2 regions of the Pannonibacter tanglangensis genome follow, and region 1 is predicted to be linked to the other one. Evidence: riboswitches for the same ligand, from Rfam matches in the RefSeq annotation. Region 1 holds a riboswitch; the other holds the start of a gene.

Evidence for each region. A riboswitch is a leader RNA that binds a small molecule or an ion and turns the genes downstream of it on or off. The one in region 1 is predicted to bind thiamine pyrophosphate.
Region 2: another riboswitch for thiamine pyrophosphate. It lies ahead of thiM (hydroxyethylthiazole kinase); the one in region 1 lies ahead of GWI72_RS02450 (hydroxyethylthiazole kinase).

What each region holds. Positions count from the first base shown of each region.
Region 1 covers NZ_JAABLQ010000001.1:522,470-527,980, reverse strand. Annotated here, with positions in the region: gene GWI72_RS02460 (TRAP transporter substrate-binding protein) at 1-1,025, opposite strand, end outside; gene thiD (bifunctional hydroxymethylpyrimidine kinase/phosphomethylpyrimidine kinase) at 1,022-1,834, opposite strand; gene GWI72_RS02450 (hydroxyethylthiazole kinase) at 1,875-2,636, opposite strand; TPP riboswitch at 2,726-2,829, opposite strand; gene GWI72_RS02445 (Lrp/AsnC ligand binding domain-containing protein) at 3,068-3,304, shown strand; gene GWI72_RS02440 (DMT family transporter) at 3,353-4,390, opposite strand; gene GWI72_RS02435 (putative transporter) at 4,734-5,511, shown strand, end outside.
Region 2 covers NZ_JAABLQ010000001.1:2,590,718-2,596,228, reverse strand. Annotated here, with positions in the region: gene GWI72_RS11550 (S49 family peptidase) at 1-549, shown strand, start outside; gene GWI72_RS11545 (hypothetical protein) at 571-756, shown strand; gene thiE (thiamine phosphate synthase) at 788-1,444, opposite strand; gene thiM (hydroxyethylthiazole kinase) at 1,431-2,231, opposite strand; TPP riboswitch at 2,574-2,669, opposite strand; gene GWI72_RS11530 (glycine--tRNA ligase subunit alpha) at 2,940-3,869, shown strand; gene GWI72_RS11525 (LemA family protein) at 3,985-4,542, shown strand; gene GWI72_RS11520 (DUF2207 domain-containing protein) at 4,554-5,511, shown strand, end outside.

The sequences.
Region 1 (5,511 bases):
ATGGCGGCCGCATAGCTCTCGTAGATGCGTCCGGACAGCGGGTCCCTGGTGGCAAAATCGGCCAGCACCGCAGCGCTTTCCTTGCGCAGCCCGGCCAGCACGTCGTCCGGATAGAAGCGGACGTCGACGCCGTCCTTCTCCTGCAGCGTCGCCAGGGAACCGGCGTTCATCCACTCGCTCTCGGTCAGGGCCAAGGCATTCTCGGCGCGGCAGGCCTCAAGCACGATGGCCTGCAGCTCGGCCGGCAGCCCGTCGAGCGCTGCCTTGTTGAACAGCGCCTCGCCCGTGCCGTTCGGCTCGTGGAAGCCCGGCGCGTAATAGTACTTCGCCACCTTCTGGAACCCCATGGCCTGATCGCTCCAGGGCCCGAGGAACTCGGTCGCGTCGATCACGCCGGACTGCAACGCCTGGAAGATCTCCCCCGGCGGCAGCGCCACCGGCGTCGCGCCGAGCCGCCGCAGCACCTCGCCGCCGAGCCCCGGCATGCGGATTTTGAGGCCTGCCAGATCATTCAGCGACGTGATCTCGCGCTTGAACCAGCCGCCCATCTGAACGCCGGTGTTGCCGGCCATCACCGGCTTGATGCCAAAGGGGGCATAGAGCTCGTCCCACAGCGCCTGGCCACCGCCCTGTTCGATCCAGGTCATGTGTTCCAGCGGCGTCAGACCGAAGGGAATGGCGGTGAAGAACACGGCGGCCGGCATCTTGCCCTGCCAGAAGAACGAGGCGGTGTGCCCCATCTGGGCGGTCCCGCCCGCAACCGCATCGAGCACACCGAGCGCCGGCACGAGTTCACCGGCCGCAGACAGGCGCACCCGCATGCGGCCGCCGGAGAGGGTCTCGATCCGGTCGCAGATCCGCTGCGCGGTCACGCCGGGGCCTGGCAGGTTCTTCTGCCAGGAGGTGACCATCTTCCAGTCGATGGTCGCGTTTGCCCGCACCAGCGACGGAGCGGCAAGGGCGCCCGTGGCGGCTGCGACGCCGAGGCCAAGGGCCCGGCGGCGGGAATAGGTCGAAGTCGTCATGCAGATGCCCCCCAGAATGCGTGGAAATGATGCACGGGCCCATGTCCCGAGCCGATTGTGAGCCGGTCGGAAGACCGGATCGCCGCGGTGACATAGGCCTTGCCGGCCGCCACCGCCTCGGCGAGCGGCAAGCCCCGGGCGAGCCCGGCCGTGATCGCCGATGACAGGGTGCAGCCCGTGCCATGGGTGTTGCGCGTCTCGTGCCGGGGCGCGCTCAGCCAGGTCTCGGCCCCGTCGCCGGTAAGCAGGCAGTCCTCGCTGGCCGGCCCCCCGCCATGACCGCCCTTCAGCAGCACCGCCCTTGCCCCGAGCCGCAGCAGCGCCTGCGCCTGGTCGCGCATCGCCTCGCGCCCTTCGGCAACGGAGGTCTCGAGCATGCGCGCGGCCTCCGGAAGGTTGGGCGTGATCAGCGCGGCTCTGGGAAGAAGATGCTCGATGATGACGGCCACCGCCTCGGGAACGAGCAGCGGATCGCCGGAGGCTGCGACCATCACCGGATCCAGAACGACGGCCTGCATGCCATGCGCATCCAGTCCCTCTGCCACGGCGCGGATGACGTCAGGCTGCGACAGCATGCCGATCTTCACCGCGTTGACGGCCAGATCCCCGAGAACGGCATCCATCTGCGCCCGCACGAAGGCCGGGGGCACGTCGTGGATCGCCGAGACACCATGGGTGTTCTGCGCCGTCAGCGCCGTCAGCACGCTGGCGCCATAGACGCCGAGCGCCGAGAAGGTCTTCAGGTCGGCCTGGATCCCGGCGCCACCGCCGGAGTCGGAGCCTGCAATGGTAAGGGCAATCGCGGTCATGCGGGTTTCCCTGAGGTGGTGGAGAAAGAGGGGGCCGCGCTCAGGCGAGGCGCAGGTGCTGGCCAAGGCTGGCAGCGTCCAGCGCATGCAGCGCGTCCAGGAACAGCGGCACGAAACTGCCGGGCCCGGCGGCAGAGCGGGCTGCCAGCTCTCCGGCAATCGCCACGAAGCTGAGCCCGGCCGCAGCCGCCAGCAACGGATCCGGCTCGACAGCCAGACAGGCCCCCAGCACCGCTCCGGCTGCACAGCCGGTGGCCGTGACGCGCCCCATCATCGGATGGCCGTTGGCAAGACGCAGGGTGCGCGCACCGACCTGCACGAGATCGACGGGCCCGGTCACGGCAAGCGGCACGCCGGCCAGCGCCTCCGCGCCGCCCAGTGCCGCCAGTTCGCCGGCGTTGACCTTGAGCAGCGACGGACGACGGGCGGCAAGATCGCGGGCGAGCGCGAGCCGCGGCGGCGACCGGTCGACGAACACGGGGTCAAGCACCCAGGGCTTGCCCGTCGCCTCGGCGACCTCAAGCCCGAGGGCAAAGGCGGTGCGCCGGCTCTCGTCGAGCGTGCCGAGATTGACAAGGATCGCATCGGCGCTGGCGGCAAAGGCCGGCACCTCTTCGGCGGCAAGCGTCATCGAGGGGATCGCGCCCAGCGCGAGCAGGACATTGGCCGTGAAGGCCTGGGCTACGGCATTGGTCAGGCAGTGAACGCGCGGCGCGGCAGACCGCAGCCGGTTGAGCACACGGCCGATGTCGATCGAAAGGGCGTCCGCCGTCGGCGCGGTTGCGGTGGCCGGGGCCGTCATGCGTCCCGCCTCCGCGATGTCCGCGCAGCGCGCATGCCGGTGCCTGTGTGATGAAGCTCGTCACGCGCCGCAGCCGTGACCCGTATCGACTGGTCCGTCATCCCAAATCCCTCCGCCGGTACGAGCCGGATCAGGTTCAAGGAGTTGGCGCCTGCGCCTCTCAGCCCGTCAGTGGGCACCCCCATGAGATGGCATGACAGCTAACAACTGCGACGCGTCATTGCAAGCAGATTGGCGCGGCAGGCCGACGCGGGTCAGCGCCCGCACGGCATCGGACGGCAGGGGGCGACCTTGGCGCGTCGGGGCGGCTTGTCGGGGCGGCTTGTCGGGGAAGCTTGGGGACCGCAGCGCATGATTGACGGCCCGCCCCGGATCAGCCATTCAAGCCAGAACGAAATGCCCCCGCCCGGGGGCGTCACGGGACCCGAGCCATGAAGCCGTTCTTCATCATGATCAAGTGCCACCTGGGGGAGACCTACAAGGTGGCCAACGCGATTGCCGACGCCGAGATCGCCTCGGAGATCTACTCGACGAGCGGCGACTACGACCTGCTGGTCAAGGTCTACATCGAGGACGGCGACGACATCGGCCACTTCGTGAACCAGAAGCTGCACTGTCTGGAGGGCATCCGCGACACCCGGACGATCATCACGTTCAAGGCATTCTGAGCCGGGCCGGCACCGCTGCCCAAGCCCGGCGGTTGAAGCCGGCGGCCGTCACGGCCTGAGCGGGCCCGAGGCCTCGCGCGCCTTCGTGTCATCGCGTCCAAGCTGACGCTCGCGAAACATCACGAACAGGCCGGCCGCCGTCACAATCAGCGAGCCGACGATCACCTGCCAGACCGGCACCTCGGCAAAGAACATCCAGCCGAGCACGACCGCCCAGATCATGTTGGCGTAGTCGAAGGGGGCAATCGTCGAGGCGTCGGCGTAGCGATAGGCCTCGGTCATGACGATCTGGCCGACACCGCCCGACAGCCCCACGAAGATGAGCAGCGCGGCCGTTTCCCAGTCCGGCAGGACCCAGGCGAAGGACGGATCGAGCCAGCCGAGGGGGATTGTCGCCAGCGCCATCACCGAGGCGCAGGCCGAGAACCAGAGGACGATGGTCGAGGTGCGCTCCGTCTCGCACAGCTTGCGCACGAAGATCATCGCCATGGCCGAGAACAGCGCCCCGAGCGCGGCAGCCGCGGCTCCGAACCAGGTCGCCCCCGTGATCGTCAGCCCGCCCATGTGCGGCGACAGGATGATGAGGATGCCGACAAAACCGAGGGCAACAGCGCTCCAGCGGTAGATGCGCACTGCCTCGCCCAGAAACAGGAAGGCCAGCACCACGACGAACAGCGGCGAGGCAAAGCCGATGGCGGTGGCATCGGGCAGCGGCAGGTACTTCAGCGAGGTGAAGGAACAGATCATCGCCGAGATGCCGACGGTGGCACGGCCGATATGGCCGAGCGGCTGATGCGTGCGGACCGCCGTGGTCAGCTGCCGCTGCCACAGCAGCATCATCAGGACCGGCAAGATGCCGAAGAAGTTGCGGGCAAACACCACCTGACCGATCGGCACCCGCTCGGCCGCGATCTTCAGCGCCACCACCATGATCGAAAAGATCAGGGTCGAGGCGACCTTGAGGCCGATGCCGAGCAAAGGCCTGTACTCCGTCCGGTCGAGGACCTGCGGAGCGGCGACCTCGTCCGGGCGGGGATCGGGCTGCCCTTGCGGGGATTGCGGCTCTCCAGCGTCCCTCAACGCCATGTGCAACTGTCCTTCCTGCCCGGCGTCCCCCGCACGCACGGGTGCCGCCGCCGGCGATTCCCACCTCTGGCCAGACTGGTCTTACCAGCATTCCCTCGTTTGAACCGCAAAAAGTGGCAAGTCCAAGACAGCCGACCCTGTGGCGCCGAGCCGGTGCAGCCGAGACGGTGCAGCCGAGCCGGGCGGGCGGACGGCGGCGACGGCTCAAGCCTCAGGCCGCGGGTCCGAGCCTTCCGGGCCGGAGGCGCGGATTTCAGGGATAAACCGGATTTGTGACGGAATGAGCAGATGAACTCGAGGCGATTCTCACCCTACCCTTTTGCACGATCAGGAGGGTGCGGGGATGTTCAGATCCTTTTTCATGAGCAGGCAATGGTTCTTCTGGGCCTGGCTGGGGTCAGCGCTGATCCTGTCGGTGACCTGGTACAAGGTCCAGCTCGATGTGCAGATCAACGAGTGGTTCGGCAGCTTCTTCGACATGGTGCAGAAGGCGCTCGGCACGCCCGGAGCCGTGACCCTCGAGAGCTATCTGGGCGAGATGTCGACCTTCCTGCAGATCGCGGGCCTCTACATCGTCATCGCCGTGGTGCTCGAGTTCTTCGTCCGTCACTTCATCTTCCGCTGGCGCCAGGCGATGAACGACTTCTACATGGCCCACTGGCACCTCGTGCGCGACGTCGAGGGGGCAGCCCAGCGCGTGCAGGAGGACACGATGCGGTTCGCGCGCATCATGGAGGGCCTCGGCGTCCTGTTCATGCGCTCGCTGATGACGCTCGCCGCCTTCATCCCGCTGCTGTGGGGCCTGTCGGAAAAGGTCACCGAGCTGCCCTGGATCGGGCCGGTTCCCCATTCGATGGTCTTCGTCGCGCTGCTGTCGGCCGCCTTCGGCACGGTGCTTCTGGCCGTTGTCGGCATCAAGCTGCCGGGCCTGGAGTTCCAGAACCAGAAGGTCGAGGCGGCCTATCGCAAGGAGCTGGTCTATGGCGAGGACCACGCCGACCGCGCCACGCCGCAGACCGTGGCCGAACTGTTCGCGCAGGTCCGGAAGAACTACTTCCGCCTGTTCTTCCACTACCTCTACTTTGATGTCGCCAAGTGGAGCTATCTGCAGGCAACCGTGC
Region 2 (5,511 bases), 2.1 Mb from region 1:
TCCGGCGGCTACATGATCGCCGTGGCGGGCGACGAGATCATCGTCGACCCCTCGTCCATCGTTGGCTCCATCGGCGTGATCTTCTCCGGCTTCGGCTTCACCGGCCTCATTGACAGGATCGGCGTCGAGCGCCGGGTCTATACGGCTGGCAGCAACAAGTCGCAGCTTGATCCCTTCCGTCCCGAGAACCCGGACGAGATCGCCCATATCAGGCAGCTGCAGCTCGAGATCCACGAGGTCTTCATCGACCTGGTGAAGGAGCGGCGCGGCGGCCGGCTCGCCGACCATCCCGACCTGTTCACCGGCCAGTTCTGGGCCGGGCGTGCGGCGGTCGGGCTCGGTCTTGCGGACCGGGAAGGGGACCTGCGCTCCGTCGTGCGCGAGAAATACGGCGCGCGTGCGGAGCTGCGGCTCGTCAATCCGCCGCGCGGCCTGTTCGGGCGTCGCAACGGCGGCGGCGTTGCGGCCTCCCTCTTGCCTGCCACCTACGCGGATGATCTGATGGCCGCTGTCGAGGCCCGTACGCTGTGGTCGCGCTACGGGCTCTGAAGCCTGTCGGGAGAAGCTGTCATGCCACCGCTCTGGGGACTTGCCCTTCTGGGTGCTGCCGGGTTCGCGGCCTTCAAGCTGGTCCGTCGCGAAATGGCCCGGGTCGAGGCGCGGCTCTCGGAAGCGGCCCGCCGGCCCGATGACCAGACCATCCGCCTTGAGCGGGATCCGGTCACCGGCCGCTATCGCCCCGAAGGCGAGGCCTGATCCCCGCCCCGGGACCCGTCAGGTCCCCCGGTCACTCCGCTGCCGGCCGTGCGACGTCACCGGACGCAGCCTCTTCCCACGCCCTGCGCAGCCGGCGGGCGGCCTGTTCCGCGTCGCCGTCGGAAAGGATCGCCGAGACCACTGCCAGGCCCTGCGCGCCCGCGGCCCGGACGGCCGGAGCATCCTGCGCCGTCAGGCCGCCGATCGCCACCGCCGGCAGCCGCGCCGCAGCGCAGAGCCGCGCGAGCCCCTCCGCTCCGATCGGGGTCGCATGGTCGGGCTTCGTCAGGGTCGGATGCACGGGTCCGATGCCGACATAGTCGACATCGGCCGGGTCGAACCGGTCGAGATGGGCAGCTTCCGAAACGGAAACGCCGATGATCGCGTTCGGGCCGAGCATCTGCCGCGCTTCGGCCGGGGTCATGTCCCGGGTGCCGATGTGCACGCCGGCGGCGCCGATCATCCGCGCCACTTCCACCCGGTCGTTCAGGATCAGCGGCACGCGGTGCTCGTCCAGCCGTGCCTTCAGCCGCCGGGCAAACTCCGCCACCACCGCATGCGGCGCGCTCTTGTCGCGCAGCTGCACCAGCGTCACGCCCCCGCGAACGGCCGCGATCACGTCGTCCTCAAGTCCGGGGCGACGGATCTCGTCGGTCACGAGATACAGGGAAAGATCAAAGCGGCGCATCGGCATACTCCACAAGCGCCAGGGCATCGACCTGCTCTGGCGTCACATCATGCAAGGCGTTGAGGAAGGCGGTCGCAAAGCTTCCCGGTCGGGGGTCTTCGGCGGCCGCGCGTTCTCCGGCGAGGGCGTAATAGGCGAGAGCTGCGACCGTTGCATGAAACCGGTCGGGCGCACCCGCAGCAAAGGCGGCAACGATGCCGGTCAGGGCGCAGCCGAGCGCCGTGACCTGCGTCATCAGTGGCGACCCGTTGGCGATCCGCGCAATCCGGCGCCCGTCCGTCACCACGTCGATCGCGCCCGTCACGGCCACGATCCCACCCGTGGCCCGGGCCAGGGCGACGGCCGCCGGCTCGGCCGCGTCGGTCCCGTCGCCGCTGTCGGCCCCGCGCGAGGCGCTGGTGCGTCCGGCAACCGCCAGGATCTCCGATGCGTTGCCCTTGATGATCGAAGGCGACAGCCGGGCAAGCCGGCCGTTGATCTCGCGCCGGTATCCGGTTGCCCCGGCCGCCACCGGATCGAGCACGACCGGAATGCCGCGGGCGAGCGCCGCCGTTGCGGCTGCCTCCATGGCGGCGACCCAGTCGGGTTCGGGCGTGCCGGTGTTCAGCGTCACGGCGCTGGCAAGGCCGGCGAACTCCGCCGCTTCCTCGCGCGCATGCACCATCGCCGGCGAGGCTCCGGCGGCCAGCAGCACATTGGCCATGGTCTGCATCGCCACGAAGTTGGTGATGTTCTGCACCAGCGGTCGCCGCGCCCGCATTCCTGCCAGATGGGCGCCGAGCGTCATGGTCGACCCGGCAGCAGCCACGGCTGCCCGTGCAAGGCCGCCCCCTGCGACGCCGGGACGGGCGCTCGCCACCGTGCCGGCGCGATCCGGCCCGGAGGCTGCTTCCTGCCCACGCTGCGGCCCGCCCCGCTCCGAGCGCTCCTGCTCCGTGTTGGCCTGCTCCGGCTTCCGCTGCTCCGGCTGCGGCTGTGCGGTGGCGCTGTCTGTCATGTCCTGTCCTCCATGCATGCGGGCGGTCCGGCGCGGGGAGGCTGAAGACCGCGCGGGACCATGGCTCCGCCCTGGCCGCAGAGGCGGGCGCATCGGCCAGCGGACGGCAACATGGGGGCAGGGATGGTAGGCACAGGTCTGCAAACGACTTCCTCCGCCGGCATGACCCGGTTCAGGTTCAAAGGGTTCCTCTCAGCCCCCGGTTGTGGGGCGCCCCTGTCGCAAGCAGGCTTATAGGCCTGTCGCAGCGGCAGCGCAAGAGGGGAGCGCAAGGTCGCCGCACAGGGGTGCCGCACGGGGACGCCGCACAGGGCCGCCTCACGGGGGCGCCGCATGGGGCCGGCGGCTCGAGGGGAGGGACGCGTGCGCCCTCGCGCCGCCGCGCTTGACCTTGCCGGCGGCCCGTGGCACCTGTCCGGCCGACTGTGCGCGGCCATGGCCGCGCCGCCCTTCGCAATCGGGACCTCATCCATGTCGAACGAAGCCATCCCGGCCCACATGCGCCCTGAAAACTCCTTCCAGGGTCTGATCCTGACCCTGCAGCGCTACTGGGCGGATCAGGGTTGCGTCGTGCTGCAGCCCTATGACATGGAAGTCGGCGCCGGCACGTTCCATCCGGCCACCACGCTGCGTTCGCTCGGGCCGCGTCCGTGGAAGGCCGCCTATGTCCAGCCCTCCCGCCGTCCCTCCGATGGCCGCTACGGCGAGAACCCGAACCGGCTGCAGCACTACTACCAGTTCCAGGTCATCCTGAAGCCGTCGCCGGACAACCTGCAGGACCTCTATCTCAACAGCCTCTACGCCATCGGTCTCGACCCGACCCTGCACGACATCCGCTTCGTCGAGGACGACTGGGAAAGCCCGACGCTGGGGGCCTGGGGCCTCGGCTGGGAATGCTGGTGCGACGGCATGGAAGTGTCGCAGTTCACCTACTTCCAGCAGGTTGCCGGGTTCGAGTGCGCGCCGGTCTCCGGCGAGCTGACCTACGGCCTGGAGCGCCTGGCGATGTACATCCAGGGCGTCGATAACGTCTATGACCTGAACTACAACGGCCGCGAGGGCGCCGAGAAGATCACCTACGGCGATGTGTTCCTGCAGGCCGAGCAGGAATACTCCCGCCACAATTTCGAGCACGCCGACACCGAGATGCTGTTCCGCCACTTCCGGGATGCGGAAGAGGAATGCCGCCGCCTTCTGGCTGCCGGCGCGGCGGCCCGCGATGCGGCGGGGGCCGACGTGCATCAGGTCGTGCTGCCGGCCTATGACCAGTGCATCAAGGCCAGCCACGCCTTCAATCTGCTCGATGCGCGCGGTGTCATCTCCGTCACCGAGCGCCAGAGCTACATCCTGCGCGTCCGCGAGCTGGCCAAGGCCTGCGGCGGGGCCTTCCTCGAAACCCGCGCCGGCGGTGTCGGCTACGAGGGCTGACCCGCGCCTGCCGATCCCGTCGGTTCCCAGCTTCGGCCCGCCTCTTCAGGGTGACAGATCCGGCGTCAGGCGCTAGCGTCACGCCGCAGTGAGTCCTCGCCAGGAGAAGCCGGTCATGGGGTTCTGGATTGTCATCGCGGCGCTGGTCGGCGTCGCCCTTTATGGCATCGCCCTCTACAACGGGCTGGTGAAAAGGCGGCAGATGGTGGCGGAGGGCTGGAGCGGCATCGACGTCCAGCTCAAGCGCCGCGCCGACCTCATCCCCAATCTCGTCGAGACGGTGAAGGGCTACGCCGCCCACGAGAAGGCCACGCTGGAGGCCGTGACCGGCCTGCGCACCGCGGCGGCCCAGGTGCCTGCCGGCGACATCGCAGCCCGGGCCGCCGTGGAGAGCCAGCTCTCCCAGGCTCTTGGCCGGCTTCTCGCCGTGGCCGAGGCCTATCCCGACCTCAAGGCCAGCGCCACCTTCCAGGAGCTGCAGGCTGCCCTCGACAAGGTCGAGGATGCGCTGCAGATGGCGCGGCGCTACTACAACGGCGCCGTGCGTGGCCTGAATGTCATGGTCGAGAGCTTTCCGTCCAATCTGGTCGCCGGCCGCTTCGGCTTTGTCACGGCCGCCTATTTCGAGATCGAGGATCCGGCTGACCGGGCCCTGCCGAAGGTCGCCTTCTGACAGGACCCGTCATGCGCTTCCCCCCGGCTCCCCGGCTCGCCACGGTCCTTGCCGTCCTCCTGCTGCTGCTCGGCACGCTCCAGCCGCTGGCCGCAGCCGAACGCATCCTGCGCTTCACCTCGACCATCGCCGCCAGCGCCGACGGCACGTTGCGCATCACCGAGGTCATCGAGGTCCAGGCCGAGGGGCGCGAGATTCGCCGGGGCATCTATCGCGACGTGCCGCTCCTGTTCGAGATGGAAGGCGGCCGCATCGCCCGGGCGGGCTTCGAGCTGGTCTCGGTGCAGCGCAACGGGGCCGACGAACCGCATCAGGTCACGTCCAGCGACAGCGGCGTGCGCATCCTGATCGGCCAGGAGGAGGTCTTCCTTCCCGCCGGGCGTCACACCTACCGCATCGTCTACGACACCACCCGCCAGATCCGCTTCTTCGGCGATGCGGACGAGATCTACTGGAACGCCACCGGCAACGAGTGGGCCTTCCCGATCGAGCAGGCCACGGCCCGCGTGGTGCTGCCGGAGGGGGCGAGCGCGCTGGACTGGACCGCCTACACCGGGCCCTATGGGGCCGACGGGGCGGATTACACCGCCTATGTCGAGGACGGCGGCAAGGCCCTCGTCTTCTCCGCCACCCGTCCGCTTGCGGCCGGGGAGGGGCTCACGGTGGCGGTCGGCCTCGACAAGGGCGTCATCGCGCCGCCTTCGGATGCGGACGAGCTGCTCTACTTTCTCGCCGACTACCGCAACGAGATCTTTGGCGGCACCGGTCTGGCGCTGGTGCTGGCCTTCTATGTCATCACCTGGTGGCGCGTGGGCCGCGATCCGGAACCGGGTGTCGTCTTCCCGCGCTTCGAGCCGCCGAAGGGCCTGTCGCCGGCGCTGGTGCATTACATCGAGCACCGCGGCTTTTCCGACGGGGGCTGGCGTGCGCTCACGGCGGCCTGCCTCAACCTTGCGGTGAAAGGCCGCC